DNA from 3 places in the Pseudoalteromonas sp. SWXJ133 genome. Region 1 is predicted to be linked to each of the others. Evidence: predicted binding sites of a transcription regulator. Region 1 holds the regulator's gene; each other region holds the start of a gene.
The links. Region 1 encodes sigma-54, which starts transcription at its own class of promoters, with help from an activator protein. Its sites were predicted from a motif close to GTTGGCACGNNNNTNGNNT; they were not measured.
Positions count from the first base shown of each region.

Region 2: the regulator sigma-54 is predicted to act here: its motif matches at 2,918-2,936, upstream of I6F40_RS09510 (flagellar basal body rod protein FlgF).
Region 3: the regulator sigma-54 is predicted to act here: its motif matches at 2,956-2,974, upstream of fliS (flagellar export chaperone FliS).

Region 1 is NZ_JADYXJ010000003.1:115,558-123,783, reverse strand. Features, by position in the region: gene I6F40_RS03465 (YgiQ family radical SAM protein) at 1-723, shown strand, start outside; gene I6F40_RS03460 (protein disulfide oxidoreductase) at 915-1,466, opposite strand; gene mgtE (magnesium transporter) at 1,519-2,877, opposite strand; gene I6F40_RS03450 (HPr family phosphocarrier protein) at 3,008-3,280, opposite strand; gene rapZ (RNase adapter RapZ) at 3,323-4,168, opposite strand; gene ptsN (PTS IIA-like nitrogen regulatory protein PtsN) at 4,187-4,639, opposite strand; gene hpf (ribosome hibernation promoting factor) at 4,644-4,931, opposite strand; gene I6F40_RS03430 (RNA polymerase factor sigma-54) at 4,958-6,457, opposite strand; gene lptB (LPS export ABC transporter ATP-binding protein) at 6,527-7,252, opposite strand; gene lptA (lipopolysaccharide transport periplasmic protein LptA) at 7,249-7,794, opposite strand; gene lptC (LPS export ABC transporter periplasmic protein LptC) at 7,784-8,226, opposite strand, start outside.
Region 2 is NZ_JADYXJ010000010.1:9,944-18,169, forward strand. Features, by position in the region: gene flgB (flagellar basal body rod protein FlgB) at 1-187, shown strand, start outside; gene flgC (flagellar basal body rod protein FlgC) at 193-624, shown strand; gene I6F40_RS09500 (flagellar hook assembly protein FlgD) at 638-1,318, shown strand; gene flgE (flagellar hook protein FlgE) at 1,381-2,745, shown strand; gene I6F40_RS09510 (flagellar basal body rod protein FlgF) at 2,972-3,715, shown strand; gene flgG (flagellar basal-body rod protein FlgG) at 3,737-4,525, shown strand; gene flgH (flagellar basal body L-ring protein FlgH) at 4,542-5,225, shown strand; gene I6F40_RS09525 (flagellar basal body P-ring protein FlgI) at 5,236-6,330, shown strand; gene flgJ (flagellar assembly peptidoglycan hydrolase FlgJ) at 6,713-7,708, shown strand; gene flgK (flagellar hook-associated protein FlgK) at 7,710-8,226, shown strand, end outside.
Region 3 is NZ_JADYXJ010000010.1:22,495-30,720, reverse strand. Features, by position in the region: gene I6F40_RS09585 (sensor histidine kinase) at 1-225, opposite strand, end outside; gene I6F40_RS09580 (DNA-3-methyladenine glycosylase I) at 357-947, shown strand; gene I6F40_RS09575 (sigma-54 dependent transcriptional regulator) at 1,127-2,563, opposite strand; gene fliS (flagellar export chaperone FliS) at 3,013-3,402, shown strand; gene I6F40_RS09565 (hypothetical protein) at 3,408-3,719, shown strand; gene fliD (flagellar filament capping protein FliD) at 4,548-5,972, opposite strand; gene I6F40_RS09555 (flagellar protein FlaG) at 5,998-6,381, opposite strand; gene I6F40_RS09550 (flagellin) at 6,478-7,875, opposite strand; gene I6F40_RS09545 (flagellin) at 8,113-8,226, opposite strand, start outside.

The DNA.
Region 1 (8,226 bases):
GTTAAGGGTATCAAAAAGGTATTGATTGCTTCTGGTGTTCGTTACGACTTAGCTGTACGCGACCCGCGTTACGTTAAAGAATTAGTAACGCATCATGTAGGTGGCTACTTAAAAATAGCGCCAGAGCATACAGAGGATGGTCCATTATCAAAAATGATGAAACCAGGTATGGGTGCGTACGATCAATTTAAAGAATTATTTGATAAGTACTCTAAAGAAGCCGGTAAAAAGCAGTATTTAATTCCTTACTTTATATCTGCTCACCCAGGGACAAAAGATGAAGACATGGTAAACATGGCTTTATGGCTTAAATCAAACGACTTTAAGCTTGATCAGGTACAAAATTTTTACCCATCACCGATGGCTAATGCGACGACTATTTACCACACAGAAATGAACTCTTTACGTAATATAAAAAACAATACAGAAGTTGTTCCAGTACCTAAAGGTGCTCGCCAACGTAGATTACATAAAGCTATTTTACGCTACCATGATGCAGCAGGTTGGCCGATGATACGTGAAGCACTGCGTAAAATGGGTAAAGCTAATTTAATTGGTAAAGGGCCTAACTGTTTAGTGCCTGAAGAAGGGCGTGATGAAAAAGCAGGTAAAGGTGGCAGTAAAGGCGGACGTCCTGCACTAACGCGACATACCGGCTTTAGCCAATTTAAAAAGGCAAACACTAAACCAAAAGTAGGCGGTAATCGTCAAAGTACACGTTAGTGATTCAATCTAATAATAACTAGTAGATTAGTTTAATTACGCCAAGGGTTTTTAAGCCCTTTTCATGCGTAAATTAAGTAAACCTTGCTCTTTATTATCTATATTATTGTAGGTGATAAAGAGCGAGCTTTTAGAAACCCCTCTTGAGATAGCACGTATTTAGTGCCTATATACTTGCAGTTAGTTTTTTCTTAAAACGTTGATGATAACCACAAACGTAATTTAAGTGACCATAACGGCTGAATGCCTGTTAGCCCTTGCGTCATTTTATTATCTTTTAAGATTATATAAGATGGCGTGACTTGCCCTTGCCAATCGGCAAATATCTCACCGTGTTGATCGTTGACAGTGGTAAAACTGTAGCCATGATCATTTAGATACTCATGTAGTTTTTGATCCGAACCTGATTTTACTGCGATGCTCACTACAGGGTAGTTATTCTCGTTTGCGAGTTCGTTTATGGCAGGGGAGGTAATACTACAAATAGGGCACCAAGTTCCCCAAAAATAGACAAGTGTTGGTTTATCTTGGCTCATTGCTGCTAAATCAATGTTTTGCCCTTTATAATCTATTAATTGTAATTGAGGATTTGCTGGCATAACAGGTTGTCGCCACCAATTTACAGCGTTATAAATTACGAAAAATATGAAACCATATATCAACACACTCTTTAATATTGATAGGCCTTTTTGTTTTGGCGCTTTTTTAGGTGTGTCTTTTTTATTTTTGGTATTAGTTGTCATAATGGCTGATTTTTCTCTAAATATGTTAACTTCAAAAATTTACATTTTAAACTTATATCAGCAGCCATGTTGCGGTGCCTAAAAAGGCGAATATACCCACAATATCTGTAATTGTAGTTAAAACTACACTACCTGCAAGAGCGGGATCTATATTCATCTTTTTAAGAATAATAGGGATACTCGCACCAGCAACGCCGGCCACAACCAGATTCATAAACATAGCAAAGGCAAGTACGCCACCAAGCATAAAGTCCCATTGCCATAGTGCAATAACACCTGCAATTAACAACGACCACAAAACACCGTTTAACGCGCCAATAGCAAGCTCCTTCATCATTAAAAAGCGTTGGTTAGTTTGATTAATATGACCTACTGCAATACCACGAATAACGAGAGTTAGCGATTGGCTACCTGCAACACCGCCCATTGAAGGAACAATACCGTTAAGTACAGCTAAAATAGGTAAAACATCTAAAGTGCCTTCAAAAAAGCTAGCTACAAAAGCAGCTGCAAGTGCAGTTAGTAAGTTGACACCTAACCAAACTGAGCGTTTTTTAGAGCTTTTTAGTACAGGAGCGAATGTATCCTCTTCATCATCAAGACCGGCTAAGCCCAATAAACTATGCTCAGCATCTTCTCGGATTACGTCAACGATGTCATCGATAGTGACACGACCAAGGAGCTGATCGTTATCATCAACTACGGGTGCCGATATCCAATTATGACGTTCAAATAATTGCGCGACTTCACTTTCATCCATTGAGATTGGAATGGATTCACAATCTTCATCCATTAAATCGCGAACAATTTTTTCTGGCGGGTTAGTTAATAATGTACTCAGCGATAAAGCGCCTATAAAGCAGTTATGCTTATCAACAACGTATAAATCATCGGTACCTTCTGGTAACTCGCCACGTAGCCTAATATACCTAAGTACAACATCGAGTGTTACGTCAGGGCGGATGGTCACCGTATCGGTGTTCATTAGCGCGCCTGCAGAGCGCTCTTGATACGAAAGTGCTTGTGTTGCACGTTCACGGTCTTGAATGTCCATCGCGCTAACAACGTCTTTGTAGACGGTGTCTGGTAGACTACGTAATACTTCACCTAAGTCATCGTGGCCCATATCTTCTGTTGCGGCTGCAATATGCTTAGGTTCCATCTGGGCAATAATGCCTAAACGAACATCTTCAGATAGTTCTTCAAGAACATCACCTTGCACATCAGGATCAACCAACTGCCAAAGGAGTCGGCGAATTTTATGCGGTGATGATTCTAATAATAATGCGGTATCACAAGGAGCTGTTTTTGCGAGCATGCGCCTAACTTGAACAAATTGACCACTATTGAGTGACTTAGTCACCTGCTTTAGTTGTTGTAGCGGGTAATCTTGTTCAAAAGCTTCAGGCATTGGCGTCCTTTATAAATTCTTATGTTACTTTATGGGGAGAGGTGAGTTAACTGGCGTCACTAACCGTATTTATTTTATATATCTGTTTTAGTCGAGGCATTTGTAATGCGAGTATTATTCTTATAACTGTTTATTCTTGTTCATTAAAACGTTGTGCTATTAATTCTCCAACAGCATGCAAAGCTTGCTCAGAATCGGGGCCTTTGCATACAACTTTTACTTCTTTGCCTTGGCTACTTTCAAGTAACATTAGTGCAAGTACGCTATCGCCTGCCGCTTCTTTGTCGTCTTGAAATAATGTAATTGTAGCATCAAACTGCACTGCCAACTGGGCAAGCACGGTAGCAGCTCTGGCGTGTAATCCTAATTTATTTTTTATTAAAAAAGTGTCTTCACAATGCATAATTTACTCTACCTAAGCTGAACAGGTTCTTATTCCGCTATATTATTTTTCTTGTTCGCGATGGCGAATTTTTACATTGGGATGTGTCATTGCAAAACTTTCACCGATGGTTTGCGCTAAATATACAGAGCGATGTTGTCCGCCTGTACACCCAATAGCAATAGTTAAATAACTGCGGTTATTTCGCTCTAAGTGCGGTAACCACGTTTGTACAAATGTTTGAATTTGCCATGTGAATTTTTGCACAATGCTGTGATTGGCCAAATAATCTTTAACGGGTTGATCTAACCCATTTAAAGGTTTTAATTCAGGTTCCCAATGTGGATTTGGTAAAAAGCGTGCATCAAATACATAGTCGGCTTCTTTTGGTATGCCGTATTTAAAACCAAATGATTCAAACGTGACAATCAGTTGCTTATCTTTTTTACCTAAAATCTTTTCACGAATAGATTCAGCAAGTTGATGAACACTCAAATCAGTCGTGTCTATCATAAAGTCGGCGCGAGTGATTAATACATCAAGTAATTCTTTTTCTTTTTTGATGGCTAAATCAAGAGGCAACGAGTCAATTGATAGTGGGTGTAATCTACGAGTTTCAGAAAAACGTTTGATCAATGTTTGATCGTCGCTATCTAAATAAAATAACGTAGGGTTTGCAAAGCCTGGCAAGTATTCAAGAATATCGTTAAATTCATCTTGTTGTTTAGGGATGTTACGCACATCAATGCTAACAGCAATTTTATCGTAGCTATCAGACACACTGCGAACTAATGAAGGAAGCAAGTTAACTGGAATATTATCTACGCAATAATAACCTAAATCTTCTACAACGCGTAAAGCAACCGACTTTCCAGAACCAGAACGGCCGCTTATGATAATTAACTCCATTTAACACCCTTTATAAAACTATGATTGATTGACAATAACTTGGTAAAGCTCAGTATCTGATTTTGCACTGCGTAACTGTTTACAAAAATCTTTGTTGTTTAGTTTATCAGCAATGGTTGCTAGAGTCTTTAAGTGCTGCTGGTTATCGCCATCTGGTACGATGAGTGCGACGAAAATATCAACAGGGCGATTATCGATCGCATCAAAATTTATTGGAGTTTCGCTAACGAGTACTAAAGCCAAAGGCTCTTCTGCACCGCTCATTCTTCCATGAGGAATGGCAATGCCACGCCCTATACCTGTACTACCCAATTTTTCTCTGCTCATTAAAGCATTAAGAATATCTTGTTGCGGTAGGTACGGAAGTTTGTCGTGAGCAAGTTCGCTAATGAACTCTAAAATTCTTTTTTTGCTATTAAAAAGGACCGCAGCTTTGCTGCAGTCCTGGCATATAAGTGAGCTTAATTTCATCATATTAGTGTCGAGCAAGCTTCTCTTTGTGTTTAATTACTTGTCGATCGAGCTTGTCGATCAACGAGTCAATGGCGGCATACATATCTTGATGTTCTGTAGAGGCAAATAGCTCAGCACCGCTTACGTGTATCGTGGCTTCTGCTTTTTGGTTTAATTTTTCTACATCGAGAATGACATGAACATTATTAATATGATCAGAGTGTCTTTCTAGCTTCGCAAATTTAGTATTAATATAGTCTCTTAGTGAATCGGTTAATTCTACGTGGCGACCAGTTAAGTTTAGTTGCATAAGCATTACCCTCTTAGTTTAGCGTCTTAAATCAAACTTTTACGTTGATTTGACGGTGGAATAGACAGAGATTCGCGATATTTTGCGATTGTGCGTCTCGCTACTTTAATTCCTTGCTCAGCCAATATATCCGCTATTTTGCTATCACTCAATGGTTTTACTGAGTTTTCTGCAGCGATTAATTTTCGGATAAGAGCACGTATAGCCGTAGATGAACATTCACCACCGTTTTCGGTGCTTACATGGCTTGAGAAAAAGTATTTTAGCTCAAATATACCACGGGGTGTGTGCATATACTTTTGGGTTGTTACGCGCGAAATCGTTGATTCGTGCATTTCTACCATTTCAGCAACATCATTTAAAACCATTGGTTTCATGGCTTCAGGGCCGTGTTCAAAAAAGCCTTGTTGTTGCTTAACAATGCAATTGGTTACTTTTAATAGCGTGTCATTTCTACTTTCTAAGCTTTTAATAAACCATTTAGCTTCTTGTAAATGCGAGCGAATAAACTGGCTGTCACCACTGGATTTTACAGTGCGAGACATTGCTGCGTATTGGCTATTAACACGAATTTTAGGCATGCTATCTGGGTTTAGTTCAACAACCCAGCGGCCTTTTATTTTTTTAACTGACACATCAGGAATAACATACTCAGATTCTTCTCTTACAATAGTATCTGCAGGTTTAGGGCTAAGAGTATGTATTAATGTCATTACTTCTTTAAGCTCTTCTTCTTTGAGCTTAGTTTTCTTCATTAATGTACGATAGTCACGAGCAGCTAATAAATCAATATGCTCGGTTAAAATCATTTTTGTTTCATTAATGTAAGGTGTTTCTTTGTCAAACTGGTTAAGCTGAATACACAAACACTCTTGTAAACTACGCGCAGCAATACCGACAGGATCAAACAGTTGGATGCGTTTTAATACAGCTTCAATTTCATCAAGTTCGACTTCGTTATCATCTTCGTTTTCTTGATTAAAGCTTTCTAAAATCTCTTCGCAGCTTAGTGTTAAAATACCTGAATCATCGACGGCTTCTACAATCGCAATAGCAATAGCTTCGTCTGTAGGGCTAAATGGCGTTAGTTGTAACTGCCACATTAAATACTCATGGAGCGTTTCAGTAGAGGCGCCTTGGTATATTGACTCGTCTTCAGGCATTGGACCTGATGATGCTGCAGGGGCGGCACTCATGTACTCATCCCAGCTAACATCCATAGCCATGTCGTCACTTAGCGTGTCTTTTGCAAGTGCTTCACCACTATCTTGTTCATATTCGCTTGGAGCATCATCGGCAGATGCGCTAACAGTTATGTCATCGGTATCAGCTTTTTGCTCGTTTTTACCTGCAGCGTCTTCTGAATAATCTGCCTCTTCAACCTCTAATAGCGGGTTGCTGTCGAGAGCTTCTTGTATTTCTTGCTGGAGATCCAATGTACTGAGTTGCAACAAACGAATAGCTTGTTGCAGCTGTGGAGTCATTGTAAGTTGCTGGCCCATGCGCAGCTGTAGTGATTGCCTCATGTATCTCTAACAATCCTTTTATGTTGTTATAATTAATACTAGCAGATGCTTAAAGACATGGCGTAAATGTTACAGCCTAAATTGCTCGCCTAAGTAAACATCGCGTACTGTTTTATCATTTAATACGTGTTCTGGAGTACCTGATGCAATCAGCTCCCCATGAGAAACAATGTAGGCTTTTTCACAAACATCAAGGGTTTCTCTTACGTTATGATCGGTAATCAATACACCAATCCCACGATTTTTGAGATGTTCTATTATTTTCTTTATATCTAATACCGAAATCGGGTCAACACCTGCAAATGGTTCATCCAATAATATAAATTTAGGATCGGCTGCCAGCGCACGTGCTATTTCCACGCGGCGACGTTCGCCACCCGATAATGCCATACCTTGGCTATCACGAATGTGTTGTATGCTAAATTCATCTAATAATTTATCGAGCGTGTCTTCTCGGGCTTGCTTATTTAACTCTTTGCGTGTTTCTAAAATTGCCATTAAGTTTTGATAAACAGTCAGTTTTCTAAAAATTGAAGACTCTTGTGGTAAGTAGCCAATGCCTAATCTAGCACGACTATGCATAGGTAAAAGAGTAATATCGTTATCATCGATAGAAATTTTACCTTTGTCGCTAGGTACAAGTCCCACAATCATATAAAACGTGGTGGTTTTACCTGCGCCGTTAGGACCAAGTAAACCAACAATACTGCCTGCTTTGACTTCAAGGCCGACGTTTTTGACAACTTCACGACCTTTATAGCTCTTTGCTAATAGTTCTGCTTTTAATGTACTCATGGCTGACCTTTATCGTCTTTTTTACTTTTTTTAGTTTCGATAGGCACTAAAATAGTGTGAACGCGGTCAGTTGAGTTTTCATCTTTTTCGGCACTGATTAACTGTTGTTCTATATCGTAGGTAATACTTTTAGCATTAATTTTTTGTCCTGCTTGCGATACTTCTGCATTACCAACGAGCGTTAAAAAACGTTTAGATACATCGTAACGAACTTCGTCTGCACTGGCGCTCATAGTTGTGCCATCTGATTGCTTCTCTTCAAAGCGAGCAGGGCTACCCGTGGCAATTAATAGTTGCTGGTTATCACCAAGTTCATCGCGCTTATGTACTTCGAGGCGGTCTGCTGTAATTCGGCGATTACCGTGAATAATCTCAACGTTTTTCTCAAAAATACCCACGTTAGCTTTTAATTGGCCTTCTTGCTTATCGGCGCTTATTGAAATTTGATTTGCAGCAGGTTGCGAGTTTTGCTCTGCAGCACTACTATTAAACGCTAGTATAAGTGTAGGAATAATAAGTGATTTTAATATTTTATTGGTCATAATATATGGTTCGCGTATGGTTAATTAGTTTTATCACTTCGGTTTTTAAGTCGGCTTCTAGGCCTTTACCAGTGATTTTTAAATTGGGTCCGGTGATGATAACGGGTTGCTCCGAACGCATTGTTAATAGCTTTATATCTACCTGAATATTATCAGCATTGATTTTGTCTATCATGGCGTTATCGGTTAAGTTTTTGGCAACCACATTACCTTCTAAAATTAATTGCTTGTCTTCGTATAATGTTGCTTCGTCTGCATTTATTTGCCACGTTTGCTTTTCGTTATATAAAGTAAAAATGGGTTTTTCAAAAAATGTAAAACCTAATTGCTGATATAGCTCCATTTTAGCAGCAGTGACTTTGTGGCTAATTTTACCTTGCTCGTCATAGGCTGTTTGTTTGAGTTCAATAGCTATGTAGTCAGGTTTTGCAA
Region 2 (8,226 bases), on a different contig from region 1:
TCGAAGTGTAGGTGGTTCTGAATTATTTCGTACGCCAAATCAAACAGATACAGGTGATGGTAACTCTGTTGATATACAGGTGGAACGAAACTTGTATACACAGAATGCTATGGAGTATCAGGCGAGTTTACAGTTTTTAACTGGTAGATTTAAAGGTCTGAATAAAGCACTCGGCAGCCAAGGATAATAATTATGAGTTTATATAATGTTTTCGATATTGCTGGTTCAGCTATGAGTGCACAAAATGTGCGCTTAAATACGACGGCCAGTAATATATCTAATGCGAATACGGTTAGTTCTTCTCAGGATAAAACATACCGATCGCGGCAACCAGTGTTTGCTGCCGAACTTACTAAAGCTTCTGCCTCAGCAAGCAACCCACAAGGTTCTTCTGTAGGCGTTAAGGTGTTAGGCATTGTTGAAAGTAATAAACCATTACAAATTGAATATAACCCGAATCATCCTAGTGCTGATGAAAATGGTTATATTTACAAGCCTAACGTAAATGTCGTTGAAGAGATGGCAAATATGATATCTGCCTCTCGTTCGTATCAGACAAATGTACAAGTTGCCGATGCAGCTAAACAAATGTTGAGTAAAACACTGCTGTTAGGGCAGAGGTAACAGAGGGTAGGCTATGAGCAACGATATCAGTACATCCACCACATCCTATTTAGATTCTTTACGGTGGCAAGATAAGCAAGTAGACACTGAAGAGAAAAGTGATGCATTAACTCAGGAAGACTTCTTCTCATTGTTAACGCAACAATTATCGTTTCAAGATCCGAGTAACCCGGCTGATAACGATCAGATGATTGCGCAAATGACGAACTTTACGATGGCTGAAGGTATTTCAAATTTAAATTCTAATTTTGAAACATTAGCTGCATCAATGACTTCAAACTCAGCGTTACAAGCATCTACATTAGTAGGGAAAAAAGCACTTTTAGAATCTGATACTTTAGAGTTAAAAGAATCTGAAGAAGCGCGTGGTTCTGTTGTTGCAGAAAATCCAGTTGAGAGTTTAACACTTCGGATTGAAGATGAATCTGGACAGTTAGTGAGATCCATTGAATTAGGCGCACAATCAGCTGGTGCTATCCGTTTCTCATGGGATGGAAAAAATGAAGGTGGTGAGCGTCTGCCTCCAGGCGATTATAAAATTAAAGCTGAAGGTAGTACTAGCGGTGAGTTTTCAAGTTTGCCTATTGCTACTTTTAAAAATATTGAAAGTGTTAATATTAATGGTGCAAGCGGCATCATTATTAACACTAGAGAAGGTGCGGTTAGGCTGACAGATGTCGCAGAAATCGCGTAATAGATACTTAATATTTCTCACGTTGGCCTTTAGGCTAAAGTTTAATAGATTAGAGGTTAATTATGAGCTTTAACATTGCATTATCCGGCCTTGCTGCCGCACAAAAAGATTTAGACGTTACCGCAAATAATATTGCCAACGTAAATAGTACGGGCTTTAAAGAGTCACGTGCTGAATTTGCAGACGTGTACGCATCATCAGTATTTAGTACAAGTAAAACAAAAAACGGTGATGGTGTTCGAACAGCGATGGTTGCACAGCAATTTCATCAGGGTTCACTTCAGTTTACTCAGAATTCATTAGATTTAGCTATTACTGGTGAGGGTTACTTTGCTACCAGCGCTGTGCTTGGAGAGCAAGATTTTAGTTACACACGTGCGGGGGCCTTCAAACTTGATAAAGATAACTATATGGTTGACTCACAAGGGAATTTTCTTCAAGGGTTTCCTGTTAACCCAACAACGGGTGATACAACATCTGTTAGTTTAAGTACTTCGTCTGCTCTGCAAATACCAGATTCTTCAGGTTCACCGCGTGCAACATCTACTATATATAACTCATTTAATTTAGATTCACGCGAACAAGCAACCACAATTGCGTTCGATCCAAGTGTAAGCGCTAGTTATAATTCATCAACTTCAACAACAGTGTATGACTCACTCGGTGAGCCGCACGTATTGCAGTTTTTCTTTGTTAAGCCTGCGCCAGCAACACCACCAGTTGTAGGTGATGAAAATATGTGGGAAGTACATACAACACTAGATGGTAAGTCGTTTGACGAAAATGGCCTAGAGCAAACTGCCGCACCTTATACTCCTATTTCTACATTTCGCTTCGATGCAAGTGGCCAGCCACTCAGCACAAACGGTGTTGCAAATACAGGAACTACTTTTGACCCTCTTACTGTTACATCAGCCACACCAGGTCTTTCTGACCTGTTAAGCAATGGTGCTACGTTTCCAAATGATATCACTATCAATTGGCGCGATGAGGCTAATGGGGTTACTAAAATACCAACTCAATATGCAAGTAATTTTGAAGTGAAAACCCTTAATCAAGATGGCGCAACAGTTGGCCGTTTAGCAGGTATTGATATCGGTACAGATGGTAAGCTAGTTGCTTCATATAGTAATGGCGATTCTACTTTTTTAGGGCAAGTCGCTATGGTTCGCTTTGCGAACTCGCAAGGCTTGGAACAGGTTGGTAATACGAGCTGGAAAGAAAGTATAACATCGGGGGAACCTATTGCTGGCGAACCTGGTTCTGGTTCACTGGGTAAAATAAATTCATCAGCACTTGAACAATCAAACGTAAATTTAACTAGCGAATTAGTTGATCTGATCACTGCACAGCGTAACTATCAAGCAAACTCGCGTGCGCTTGAAGTTAACTCAACAATTCAGCAAAGTATTTTACAAATACGATAAACTAAAACTGTTTAATTTATCCTTAAAGGCTGCTTAATTGCAGCCTTTTTATTGGCTGATTCAACGTTGGGGTAGTTAATACCAGCCGGCATAAGTATTTATATAATTTAAGCAGATTGGTAAGACACATTTAAACCACGCCATAATAATTTCTTTATAGTATTAAATTTAATCTGGCATCTATATTGCATTTACTATTGCAGAGATTTTTATGTGAGTCGATGTTATGGATAAAATGGTCTATATTGCCGCGTCTGGCGCTAAGCAAAGCATGCTGGGTATGGCTCTTAAAGCCAATAATTTGGCGAACGCCAATACCACAGGCTTTAAATCTGATTTTGCTCAAGCACGATCGATGCAAGCATTTGGTGAAGGTCTACCAACAAGGGTGTTTTCTATGGAAGAACGCCCTGGTTCAGATATGACATCGGGCGGTATTGTTCAAACCGGCCGTGATTTAGACATAGCAATGAGCGACAACGCCTGGCTAAGCGTGCAAGACGCCTCAGGTAACGAAGCTTACACTAAAGTAGGTACGCTTAATATAACTGCCCAAGGTATGTTGGTTACCAGTGGTGGGCGTCAAGTAATTGGCGAAGGTGGTCCTATAATCTTACCTGTTCCGATTGAAAAAATCGGATTCAGTGAAGATGGTGCAATTCAAGTACGACCACAAGGCGCGCCAGCTAACTTTTTAGAAGAAGTTGATCGCTTAAAAATAGTTGAAGCTAATAATTCCACACTTGAAAAAGGTAACGATGGTTTATTTAGGCCAAAGCCAAATCAAACGGTTGAAACCTCAGCCAATGTAAAAGTATTAAGCGGTTCATTGGAGATGTCTAATGTTAACCCAGTTCACGAAATGGTCGATATGATCAGCCATCAACGACAATTTGAATTACAAGTAAAGCTTATGAAAACAGCCGAAGAAATTGACGAGCGTCAAGATCAGCTGTTGAGAATAGTTTAACTTTAAAATGAGGACTCTATTATGAACCCAGCATTATGGATCAGCAAAACTGGGCTTGATGCCCAACAAACCGATATCTCGGTTATATCAAATAACTTAGCTAACGCCAGTACGGTTGGATACAAGAAAAGTCGTGCCATTTTTGAAGATTTACTTTATCAAAATATCAACCAACCTGGTGGCCGTTCATCGCAAGATACCCAAATGCCCTCAGGTTTAATGTTAGGTGCGGGTGCTAAAGTTGTAGCCAACCAAAAAGAATTTACGCAAGGTAACATGTTGACCACTGAAAATTCGTTAGATTGGATGATTTCTGGCGAAGGTTTTTTTGAAGTACTTCAACCCGATGGCAATATCGCCTATTCTCGCAATGGTCAGTTTACTACTGATGGTGATGGTCGAATTGTGACATCGGGAGCAGGTTATGTTATTCAGCCTGAAATGAACGTTCCTGAAGACGCTCAGTCAATAACTATTTCTCAAGATGGCGAAGTGTCTGTACGTATTGCAGGCCAAGCCGACAACGTTGTCATTGGTCAACTTACTATTAGTGACTTTATTAATCCATCGGGTCTTGAGCCAATTGGTCAAAACCTATATACCGAAACAGCTGTAAGTGGCGCTCCAGTGCAAGGTAACCCAGGCGTTGAAGGATTAGGTAGCATTATTCAGGGCTCACTTGAAACATCAAACGTAAATGTAACTGAAGAGCTGGTAAACTTAATTGAAACTCAGCGTATTTATGAGATGAACTCAAAAGTAATTTCGGCTGTTGACGAAATGATGAGTTACATCAATCAACAGCTTTAATAGTGCGGGGGGAATTATGCGTAATATTATTTTATTTGCAGCAGGCACATTATTTTTAAGTGGTTGTATGTCAACGCAAAATAGTGAAATAGTACAGGATGATCCTTACTACGCACCTATGTACCCTGAGCCTATTTTAGAGCCGATGGTAGCAACAGGTTCACTATTTAATACTCATACATCAAACGATTTGTATTCTGATAAGAAAGCACTGCGTACTGGCGATATAATTACGGTTAAATTGCAAGAGTCAACTCAAGCAACAAAAGCAGCTAAAACAGAAACAGACAAAGAAACCGAAGCAAGCTTAGACCCTGTTATTGGATTCGGCGGTCTACCTGTAAATATAGGTGGTGATAGCATTCAGTTTGGTGTTGGTAGTGACTCGTCGTTTAAAGGTGACTCAAAATCAAATCAATCAAACAGTTTAGTGGGTGATATTTCGGTTAACGTAATGCGCGTTTTACCAAACGGAAACTTAGTGATCCGTGGCGAAAAGTGGCTAACGCTTAATACAGGCGAAGAGTTTATTCGGTTAGAAGGGCTAGTTCGCCCTCAAGACGTAAGCGCCGATAATACGGTTGAATCAAACCGTATTGCTAACGCACGTATTCAATACTCAGGTAAAGGGCAGACGCAAGAAGCACAAAGTCCTGGTTGGCTCACACGTTTCTTTAGCAGTTCGCTGTTTCCATTTTAGAGGTAGTCACATGAACAGCTTTAAAACTTTATGCTTAATTGTATTATTAGGCTGGCAGTTTACTGCCAATGCCGAGCGCATAAAAGATGTATCTATGGTTGAAGGGGTACGTTCAAACCAGTTGGTAGGCTATGGTTTAGTAGTAGGTTTACCTGGTACTGGCGAACAAAATTCATATACTCAACAAAGTTTTAGAGGCATGTTGAATAACTTTGGTATCACATTACCTTCAACTCAAAGTCCTAAAATTAAAAATGTTGCGGCTGTTGCAGTCCATGCTGAACTACCTGCATTTAGAAAACCAGGGCAAACAATAGATATAACTGTTTCTTCTATTGGCAGTGCAGGCAGCTTACGTGGTGGTACTTTATTACAAACTTTTTTAAAAGGTGTAGATGGTAACGTGTACGCAATTGCGCAAGGTAGCTTAATTGTAGGTGGTTTTGGAGCTGAAGGCTTAGATGGTAGTAAAGTTGTTATGAACACTCCCACTGTTGGTCGTATACCCAATGGCGCAACTGTTGAGCGCACCGTAGAAAGCCCGTTTATGCAAGGTGACTTTATTACCTTTAATTTAAACCGTCCTGATTTTACAACGGCTAAACGTTTAGAAAGAACAATTAACGATTTGGTTGGTCCAAATAGCGCGCAAGCAATTGACTCTGTTTCCGTTCGTGTTGTTGCCCCCAGAGATGCCTCGCAACGTGTATCGTATTTATCAACACTTGAAAATTTAGAATTTAAGCCAGCTGATATGGCAGCTAAAATAATAGTTAATTCGCGTACTGGCACTATTGTTATAGGCAAAAACGTTAAGCTTCAACCTGCAGCAATTACTCACGGCGGCTTAACAGTAACAATTGCAGAGCAACAAAATGTGACGCAACCAAACCCGCTAGGTGCAGGGGATACTGTTGTCACGCAGCAGAGTATTATAGATGTAAATCAAGATGACTCGCGGGCATTTGTATTTAATCCAGGTGTGAGCTTAGATGATTTAGTGCGTGCAATTAACGAAGTGGGTGCAGCACCTGGTGACTTAATGGCTATTTTAGAGGCATTAAAAGAAGCGGGCGCAATTAATGGCCAGCTAGTTGTTATTTAAATCTTTAGGCACATAAATTACGTATTACTTAAAGCCCTATATCTTTCAAACAAGATATAGGGCTCTTTTATTTATAGTACACTAATCTGCAATATATTTAATCATTTTGAAGAGGGCAAAACTGACGCTAGCTGCGTTAAACTTTTCTCATTTACGACCGCATGGGTGCACAAGGTATCGCAACGCAGGCGCAATTGCAGAGAACAATTAAACAACGAAGTTTTTGCCTACTATCAACAAGGTTTTCCTGCCTCAAAACAGATCACTTAATTAAGCTAATTGGTATAACTCAAAATTATTATACTTATCTTTATCGTTTTGTTTGGTAGTGGCTCAATTTTTGCATTTTTAACTGCATTATTCATTTTGTGTCAAAAAGCCGATGGAAACGAACCACCTCGATAAGCAAAACTTTTTTGATTTAGGCAACTTAAACTCACTTCGACAAGAAGCCTTAACAAGTGGCGACGCATCGACAGATGCTTCTAAAGCTGCGCTTAAAAAAGCGGCTGCACAATTTGAAGCAATATTTACGCAAATGTTGCTCAAAGGTATGCGCAAAGCAAATGAAGCATTTGAGGACAAAGAAAGCCCATTTAATTCAAGTAGCGTAAAGTTTTTTGAAGAAATGCACGACCAACAACTTTCATCTGAATTGTCATCTAATGGCTCATTAGGGCTGGCTGATTTAATCGTTCAACAACTCTCCCCTGATGCTAAAAACTACACGCCAAGCTCAGTACTCAGAACGAGCAATGATTTTTTAAGTGATCAGCGTGCAGGCACAGAGTTGCCGCATCAACAGTATAAAAAAGAAACCATTCCATTAACTGATAACAAAATTACAGAAGAGGCTAAGTCGAATGACAATAAGGCAAACTTCGACACTGCCGAAGAGTTTGTAAGTTCAGTGTGGGAGCATGCAAAAACAGCGGCTAAAAAAATTGGTTTAAACCCAGCCGTTATGGTTGCACAAGCAGCACTTGAAACAGGTTGGGGCAAGCATATCATTAATAAAAGTGATGGCGGCAGTTCAAATAACTTATTTAATATTAAGTCAGATAAAAGCTGGGAAGGCGATAAAGCAAGCAAAGTAACGCTTGAATTTGAGCAAGGTACACCCGTTAAAAAACAAGCAAGCTTTAGAGCTTATGATTCAATTAAAGACAGCGTTAATGATTTTGTAGATTTTTTGACGCAAAACCCACGCTACAAAGAAGCATTACAAAATACAGCAAAACCAAATGATTTTTTAGATTCTCTCCAAAAAGCTGGTTATGCAACAGACCCAAATTATGCGGATAAAATTAAACAAGTACTTAATAGTACTGAGCTTAAAAATATTGCAACAAGCGTGATCCGCCAAGGAGTAAAGTAATATGTCGTTTAATTTATTAAACATTGCAAATTCTGGAATAAGAGCAAGTTCTGATTTACTGCAAACGACAAGTAAAAATATTGCCAATGTAAACACGGAAGGTTACGTACGTGAACGGACCGAACATACCACGATGATTGATAATCAAGTGGGGAGAGGCGAGACGTACCGTTTACTTAATGAATTTGCACAAAAACAATTAAACAGAGATACATCAAATAAAACATTTTTTGATCAGTTTGAAAGTGAAGCAAACCGAATTGATACACTATTCTCACAAGAGTCAAATAGTGTATCAACGAGCTTAAATTCATTTTTTAATAATGTTCAAGAAGCACTCAATCAACCATCATCATCTGTAGCTCGCTCTTTAGTTATGAGTGATGCAGAAAACCTACTTGACCAGATGGATAGGCTTTCGGGGATTGTAGTTGAACAAAAACGAGTAGTCGATGAGCAATTACAAATATTCTCCACTGAAGCTAATACTTTAATCGAAAATATTAGCTCTTTAAATC
Region 3 (8,226 bases), on a different contig from region 1:
AAGTGGTTCACCAAGCATATCAATCGCTATTTGATTCGCTTTAGCAATTAATCCCTTGCCATCAAGTACAACCACACCTGCGGGCATAGTATCAACTAAATGCGAAAGCCAACTTGCTTGCTTACGCAGATCGCTTAATTCACCAATGTACTCCTCTTGGAGTAAACATGGGTTATACTGATTTGCAGAAAAAAACTGTGGTTTTAGCACGCTTGCAAGAGCCATAATCAAATCTCAAATTGATGTAGATACATGTCTAAATGCACGATTTATACCAAAATTTATTTCATATTTTTCATCATGTTACATCAATAATTTGAGCGACATAAAAATGACGCTCGCTAAAAGGAATAATAATGAGTGAGAAAATAAAGTGCCGCTGTCCATGGCTCGATACGAGTAAACCCGACTACGTTATTTACCATGATGAGGAGTGGGGTGTGCCCCTGTATGAGGATACAAAGCTGTTTGAATTTATCACGCTTGAATCTGCGCAAGCAGGTTTAAGCTGGTACACAATTTTAAAAAAACGCAGTGGTTATAAAAAAGCATTTGCTAATTTTAATATAAATAAAGTGGCACAATTCACGCAAGATGACGTGGAAAGATTAATGCTTGATGAGAACATTGTGCGCAATCGCTTAAAAATTGCTGCAACCGTTAACAACGCAAAATGCTTTATAGAAATACAAAAAGAATTTGGAAGCTTTAGTAACTACCAATGGCAGTTTGTGGGCAATAAGCCCCTTATAAGTAATTTAAATAACGTTGAGGACTATCCAGCAATTACAGAGGCATCAACCGCATTTGCTAAAGATTTAAAAAAACGGGGTTTTAAGTTTTTAGGCCCTACAACGGTTTACGCTCATATGCAGGCCTGCGGTATGGTTAACGATCACAGTAATGATTGTTTTAGAAAAGAAGAAATTATTAAGACATTTAGTTAGTCAGTGGGTAAGTGATTAAAAGCTACGCTTTTCACGTGAGCAAGCTCAACGTCTACCGCCAAGGTTTAGATTTTAGGTTATCTTGTAGACGCGAAGCTTGCGTGACGGGCAAAGCCCGTAAGGTAGTTGCTCATTAATGAATAATAAATAACGAAAAGCATTTCACCATTTTCGTACTTCTAATCTCTTGAAAGATTATATTTTTTCATTTTTTCGACTAACGTAGTTCTGCGTACTCCTAATATTTCTGCAGCGCGAGCAACAATATAGTCGTAACGTTCTAGCGCTTGCGTTATTAAGCTTATTTCAAGTTCAGCTAAGTAATCTTTAAGTTCAATACCATCATCAGGTAAAACCCCGCTACCTGCTTGGCTAAAATCAGCTTCAGGTTCACTCTCATAATCACTAAACCCCGAGCTAAAAATATCGTTAAAGGCATCTTTTTCCATTAACTCTTCAGGGTATTGAGGCTCGTATGCCTCAACCTCAATATAACGGTATTTATCAGGTAAATCGGGGATATCAACCACTTTTTCAGGAAACATAATAACCATACGTTCCACTAAATTTGCAAGCTCACGAATATTACCCGGCCAACTATGCTCTTTTAAACTTTCAACAGCGCGTTCAGTAAACTTAGCGGTTGAGCCACTTTGCTCATTAACGCGGCGCATTAACTCTTTTAATAATAACGGTATGTCATCAGCACGCTGAGAAAGAGACGGGCTCTCAATAGGAAATACATTTAAACGATAGTATAAATCTTCGCGAAACGTGCCTTGCTCTATCATAGATTCGAGGTTGCGATGAGTCGCTGCAATAATGCGCACGTCGGCTTGAATTGCCTTTGTACCACCCACACGCTCATAGCTGCGCTCTTGTAATACGCGAAGCAGTTTAACTTGCATTTGCAGTGGCATATCGCCTATTTCATCCAAAAATAGCGTACCACCCTGAGCCAGTTCAAACCGCCCTTTACGAGCAGAAATAGCACCAGTAAATGCACCTTTTTCATGGCCAAATAATTCACTTTCGAGCAACTCACCAGGAATAGCACCACAGTTTACGGGTACAAAAGGCCCCTTAAGACGTTTTGACAATAAGTGTACGTTACGTGCGACTACCTCCTTCCCGGTACCCGACTCACCTAAAATGAGCACATTCGCATCAGTTTTAGCTACTTGCTCAATTAAAAAACGTAAATCTTTAACTGCGGTTGTTTCACCCACAAGGCCATCAAAAGTATTATGCGGTTTATTATGTTTATGCTCATTGGGAAGCATTCGCTGATATTGCTGGCAATCATGTAACAACTGAGTTGTTATATCGTGGCTAAATGGTTCACACACTAAGCCAACAACATTAGCAATACTTAGTAAGGGTTTGAGTGTTTCGCCTATTAATAAAAAAGGAAACGTAGGGTAGCGCTTTATTAAACTTTCATGATCAAGTGATTGCAAAGCACCTAAAATTATAATGCATTCTTTATTTTGGTACTTACTAAATGCTTGTTCAAAATCAGCTTCGGTATGTAATTGCACCGCTTCACCAATAAAAGTAAGTGAGGCATATAATCCTATCGAGCGATTATTATTATTATCTAAAATTAAGATCATTTTTAGCGGCCATTTATTTCACTAATTTATTCTGTTAACCAAATTGTAATCCAGTTGAAATTGTATGCAAGCACTAGTGGCGACTTTTTGACATTAACGCCAAAAAACAGACACTTTAAAATAAATTCCAATACTTTCAGACTACTTCTACAATACAAAATTTATGCTTCACCACCAAATAGTAGTAACAAATAAGCATATAAACTTTTATGGAGCTAACATATGGGGCTAACATATATTCACTTTTTACGATAAGGTTTAACTCTTGGTAGATACCTAGTCCTTAGGTATTTTGTGATTTAGGTTAAGTCTGTAATGTGTAAGACTATGCAAATAGTAAATATACTTAAAGATATAGCTACTTTTGCCGATATAGAGTAGTTAGTTTATATTTTGGAACTAAACTTGCTTAAATTGCTAGATATATTATTAAACTTTTAGGATTAGACATGGCCCATGCATCAATAAATAAATATCGCCAAATAACCGTTAGTAGCGTAAAGGAAATGACGCCATATGAACAAGTTAAACTTGTTTTTGTAAATATCATCGGTAAGTTATCTGCTGCAAAAGGATTTGTTGAACGAAAAGAGTTAGCCAAGAAGGGAGTTGCTATCTCTGATTGCATTACTTTACTGGGTGCTCTACAACAGGTATTAAACTTTGAGAATGATAACGAGATTTCATCTAATCTTGATGCTTTGTACGATTACTGCCAGCGTAATTTATTAGTCGCTAATTTAGAAAATGATATACAAAAGATCGATGAAGTTATTCTTTTAATTAAAGAAATTAAGTCAGGTTGGGAAGAAATTCCTTTCGATCAAAGAGCTCTGTAGTAACTATGTCTTTTACCACAGTAACCGCTGTTCATATTTCCGATAGCGAAACACGCAGGCAGTGCAACGAGCTTTTACTTTTAGCTGATTCAGATATAGATCAAGCGCTAAATGCGCATCACACATTAAACAGCTACTTAAAAAAATCACTTACTGAAGATAAAAACTTTTACTCAGCTGACGAACTTAAATTTTTAATTGATCTTATCCAGCAACTTTCTAATAAGATAGAAAGTGAAAAGCGGCATATAGCGACTAAAATAATCAGTAAGCAAAAAAGTAAAAATGCAGTAAAAAAGTATAAATCTCATTTTTAAAAATGCCTTTAGTTAACTTACATATCCACTTTATTTTAGTAATACGGCACTTTTACAATACTCCCACTACGTAAATTTGCTTAACGCATAACAAATCAGTCAAATATAAACTTTGGCTGATTTGTTATCGCTTAGAGTTAAATCTTCACCGCCAACTGCATAGTCTAAATAATCTACGTCTCATTATTACGATATGAAGCAAGCTATCTAGATAATGTTATACATTTGAGTTATATCAACTCAGTTAATTAAGTAGTCAATCTTGAGGTAAGAAAACTGCGTCGATAACAAGGCAAGAATCTCGTTATTTAGTTGCTCTATATCAGAAATTTCTAACGCAGTTAGCGCCCGGTCAATCCCCCTAATTGATTAAGTATTATTGCGGATTGATATTATATCAATCTGCTTGTATGAAGGGTCTATTTAAGGATAAGAAAATCCCGCTAGAACTAGAAAAAATTATTGCATCTGGTTGTTCTAAAAAATTTTTCAACGACGCTATAGAGTGATCTAATTCGTTAAATGACTCAAATATTTATACAGGTTGATCTCAACCTTCTCTCTTGAATAGAATCGCCAGTTTCTGCTCTCATACACGTGGATATAATAATTTTCCGCAAGTAGGTGGGTTGTTTTTTTATCTTGGAGTAGTCATGCATATAATAGGACGCATCTTGGTATTGTTTTAATTAGAATTAGCATTCGTTTTTTGGACTAATAGCTTTTAGTTAGCTATGCAGGTAGGTTTTTCTAGTGATGAGGTCAAAGTAACAAGTTAGAAGAGTACCTATTACTTTACTTGACCTCAAATTTATAATTTTATCCAGCTTAACTTGATTGTTTAACTACACCAGGGAGATTAGCTAATTGTTGTGTTAAATAACTACCTGTTGCGTTCATATTTGCCACAAGTAAATCCATGGCATTATATTGGCTTAATAAGCGACTTTCATAAGCAGCCATGCGTAAAGTAAAGTCTTCAGCATCCTCGCCTAGTTTATCTATTTGCGCTTCTCGCCCATCTATACGTGTCTCAATTATTCCACCTGAGGCCGTATAACCTTTAATAACCGTATCTAGTTTGGCAACGAAACCATCGTCTTCGTTTTCGCCAACAAAAAAGGTCATTATTGCTGCGGGGTCATCTTCAACAGCCTTTTTTAGCACATCGTCATCAATACTTAACTTGCCTGAGCGCTCAGTTCTAATACCGTAATTTGATAAAAAGTCAGTATTCCCATTTCCTGTACTAAATTCAGAGGTAAGTAATGCTCTAACTTGGTTCACTGAACCTCGCAGCAATGAGTCACCCGCTAATGCACCCACTCCATTTTCAGCAGATGAACTACCTAATTGTGCAGATAAATCAATAAACGCGTTAAATTTCTCTACAAATGATTTTAATCCTGCCGCTATATTATTATTATTTTCGGTTATTTTAGCCTTACTTAAATCATCACTAACGCCATGTGTTTTTTTAGCTGTAATGGTTACGCCGTCAATAACACCGGCAAATTCATTAGTACTACTCGTTGCAACTAAAGTCCCATCAATTGTTATTGATGCATCAGTGGCTTTAATTGTTTCATTTAAATTTTTGGCATAGGTAGGTGAAGCTGGATCGCTATCAAATGCTAAGCGCGATAAACCTGCATTGTCGGTATTGTTAGCATCGCTTACATCATCTACAACAATTTTAATTGCATTTGCTTCGCCAGTTTCTTTACTTGATAGTACTAAATGCTGGCCTGAGTTATCAGTAATAATAGTTGCGTTCACTGAGTCATTGTCATTAGAGTCATTAATAGCATCGCGAATATCAGCCAGAGTCGCTGTATCAGAAACATCGATGTTAAAATTATTGCTACCCGAACTAATAGTGAGTTTACCTTCACCAACAGCAGCATCTGCGCCAATAGCTTCTGACACTAATTTATGGTTTTCTGCTAAGTTGTTAACTTTTATAGAGTAGTTATTAGTTTGTGCATTTTTTTCAGAACTAAGAGAAACAAAATCGTCACTTCCGCTAATGGTGCGTTTTTGAAAATTATCAACATCCCCCAACGACTCTAATGAAGTGTTAAGTTCTTCTAATGACGATTTAAGCGCACCAACAGCTGATATATCAGTGGTATGAGTTGCTTGCTGGCGAGTAATTCGTGCTTGGTAAGGCGCTTTTTCGGCATTAACTAAAGCATCTACAATTTCGCTAACCTGTAAACCCGAACCGATACCTGTAAATGAAATAGCCATAATACACTTCCTCTTTAATTGCTAACTAAACCTTAAAATCAACCAACACACCAGTAGCTTCGGCTAGCTTAGACACAATGCCTAACACCTCTTCAGACGGGTACTGCTTGACTAAATCACCACTTTCTTTGTCAATTACTTTAATAACATTTCTACCTGAATCTTCATCAACTTTAAATTGAATACTACGATTCATTTCACCCATAAAGTTTTGCAATTGTTGCGCCACTTTTTCTAGCTTGTCGGGTGATAATTCGGCATTACTTGAGCTTTCGTTTACTTTTAACTCTGAGGAGTATGTATTTGCATTGGCTAACTGAGCTTGATTTTGTAGTGCGGAGGAAGGCGTGTTGGTTTTCTCGCCTTGTAAAGCAAGCATATTGTTTAACTGTAAGCTTTGAGTTTCCATAATTCGCTCCTAGTTTAAAGCGATAATTTATTAACTAATACAACAAAGGAAGGGAGACCCTTCCTTGTTATATTTAGTATAGAGCTTATTTAAAAATTAACCTAATAAGCTTAGTGCTGCTTGTGGCAACTGGTTAGACTGAGCTAAAATTGTTGTACCCGCTTGTTGCATGATTTGGTTTTTAGTCAGTTTAGCTGTTTCTGCAGCATAGTCAGTATCTTCGATACGACTTCTTGATGCTGATACGTTTTCAGAAACGTTTGCTAAGTTACTAATTGTATGGCCAAAACGGTTTTGCACCGCACCCAAATCAGCTCGTTGCGCATCAATTTGTGCCAATGCCGCATCAATCGTTTGAATTGCATTTTGAGCACCTTCACTCGTAGTGCCTGAAATATCAATATCTTCAACAGATACTAACTTACTTGAGCCACCCGTTGCTCCAATTGCAGCCGCGCCAGCTCCTAGTATCTCATTCACTGATGCTCCAGAAATACCAATTTTATTCGAAGATGATAACTCTAAAGTAGATGAAACAGCCTGACTACCAGCAGCAGTACCGCCTCCTAATGATGCAGTACCTGCTGTAGCAATAAGCTCAATACCATTAACACCCGTTGCCTTAATCGTTAAATCACCGCCTGATTCAACAACATCATATCCATCTGCTACCATAGCTTCAGCTAAACGTGCAGCATCACCACCAAACTCAGCAAGCTTATAAGTGTCTTCACCTATATTTAAATCACCTACATCAGAAGAACTCAAACCCTCTAACGTAGTGCTTAACTCTGACGTTGCCGTCACGCCAGCTGCTGCTGTATTTATTTTAACAGCAATATCTTCAGCACCATCGCCTGCTGTAACCGAAACGCCTTTACCGTTAATATTAAGCGTGGCATCAGCAGTAGTCGCATTTTGTAATGCTAATGTAGTATCACCAGCAGTACCTAAAACACCGCCCGCTCCAGTTATAACATTTGCACCAATCGCATCAGCTGAAACATCACGTAGGCTTACGTTAATTGTTTCGTTCGCGTTTGAGCCCACTTGGAACTGTTTAGTACCAAACGAGCCATCTAACAAGCTAGTGCCACCAAATTTAGTCGTATCAGCAATACGGGTAAGTTCTTGTTGTAGTGCACCTACTTCTTTTTGTAGTGCCGCACGAGCATCAGCATCGTTTGAACCATTCGCTGATTGTAGTGACAAGTCACGCATACGTTGTAAAATATTTGCTGATTCAGTCATTGCGCCTTCAGCCGTTTGCGCCATTGAAATACCATCGTTCGCATTACGCTGTGCAACACCTAAACCATTTACCTGTGAAGTTAAGCGGTTAGCAATTTGCAGACCAGCCGCATCATCTTTTGCGCTATTAATACGCATACCCGATGAAAGACGTTGCATTGATGTACCTAATGCTTCGCTTGATTTTGCTAAGTTTCTTTGTGCGTTGATAGACGATACATTTGTATTTACTGATAAAGCCATGTTATAACTCCTGATTACTTTCGTAATGTAACTAATTGATTTTAACCAAGAGCCATCACATATTTAATTTGTTCAAGCTCCGTTCTGATTAAGTTAACGGCCGTTATAAAATTACCTTTAGCTTTTTTTTAAAATAAATAACAATAAAAACAAAAAAAAACTTAAAACCATGAAATAAAACAAAAAAAGCCAAGCATATTTGCTTGGCTTTTTTCGGTAGCTGGTTTGCTTTAGGTGTTAACCGCCTAATAAACTTAACGCGGCTTGTGGTAATTGATTCGCCTGCGACAATATAGTGGTGCCGGCTTGCTGCATTATTTGGTTTTTTGTTAGTGTTGCAGTCTCAAGTGC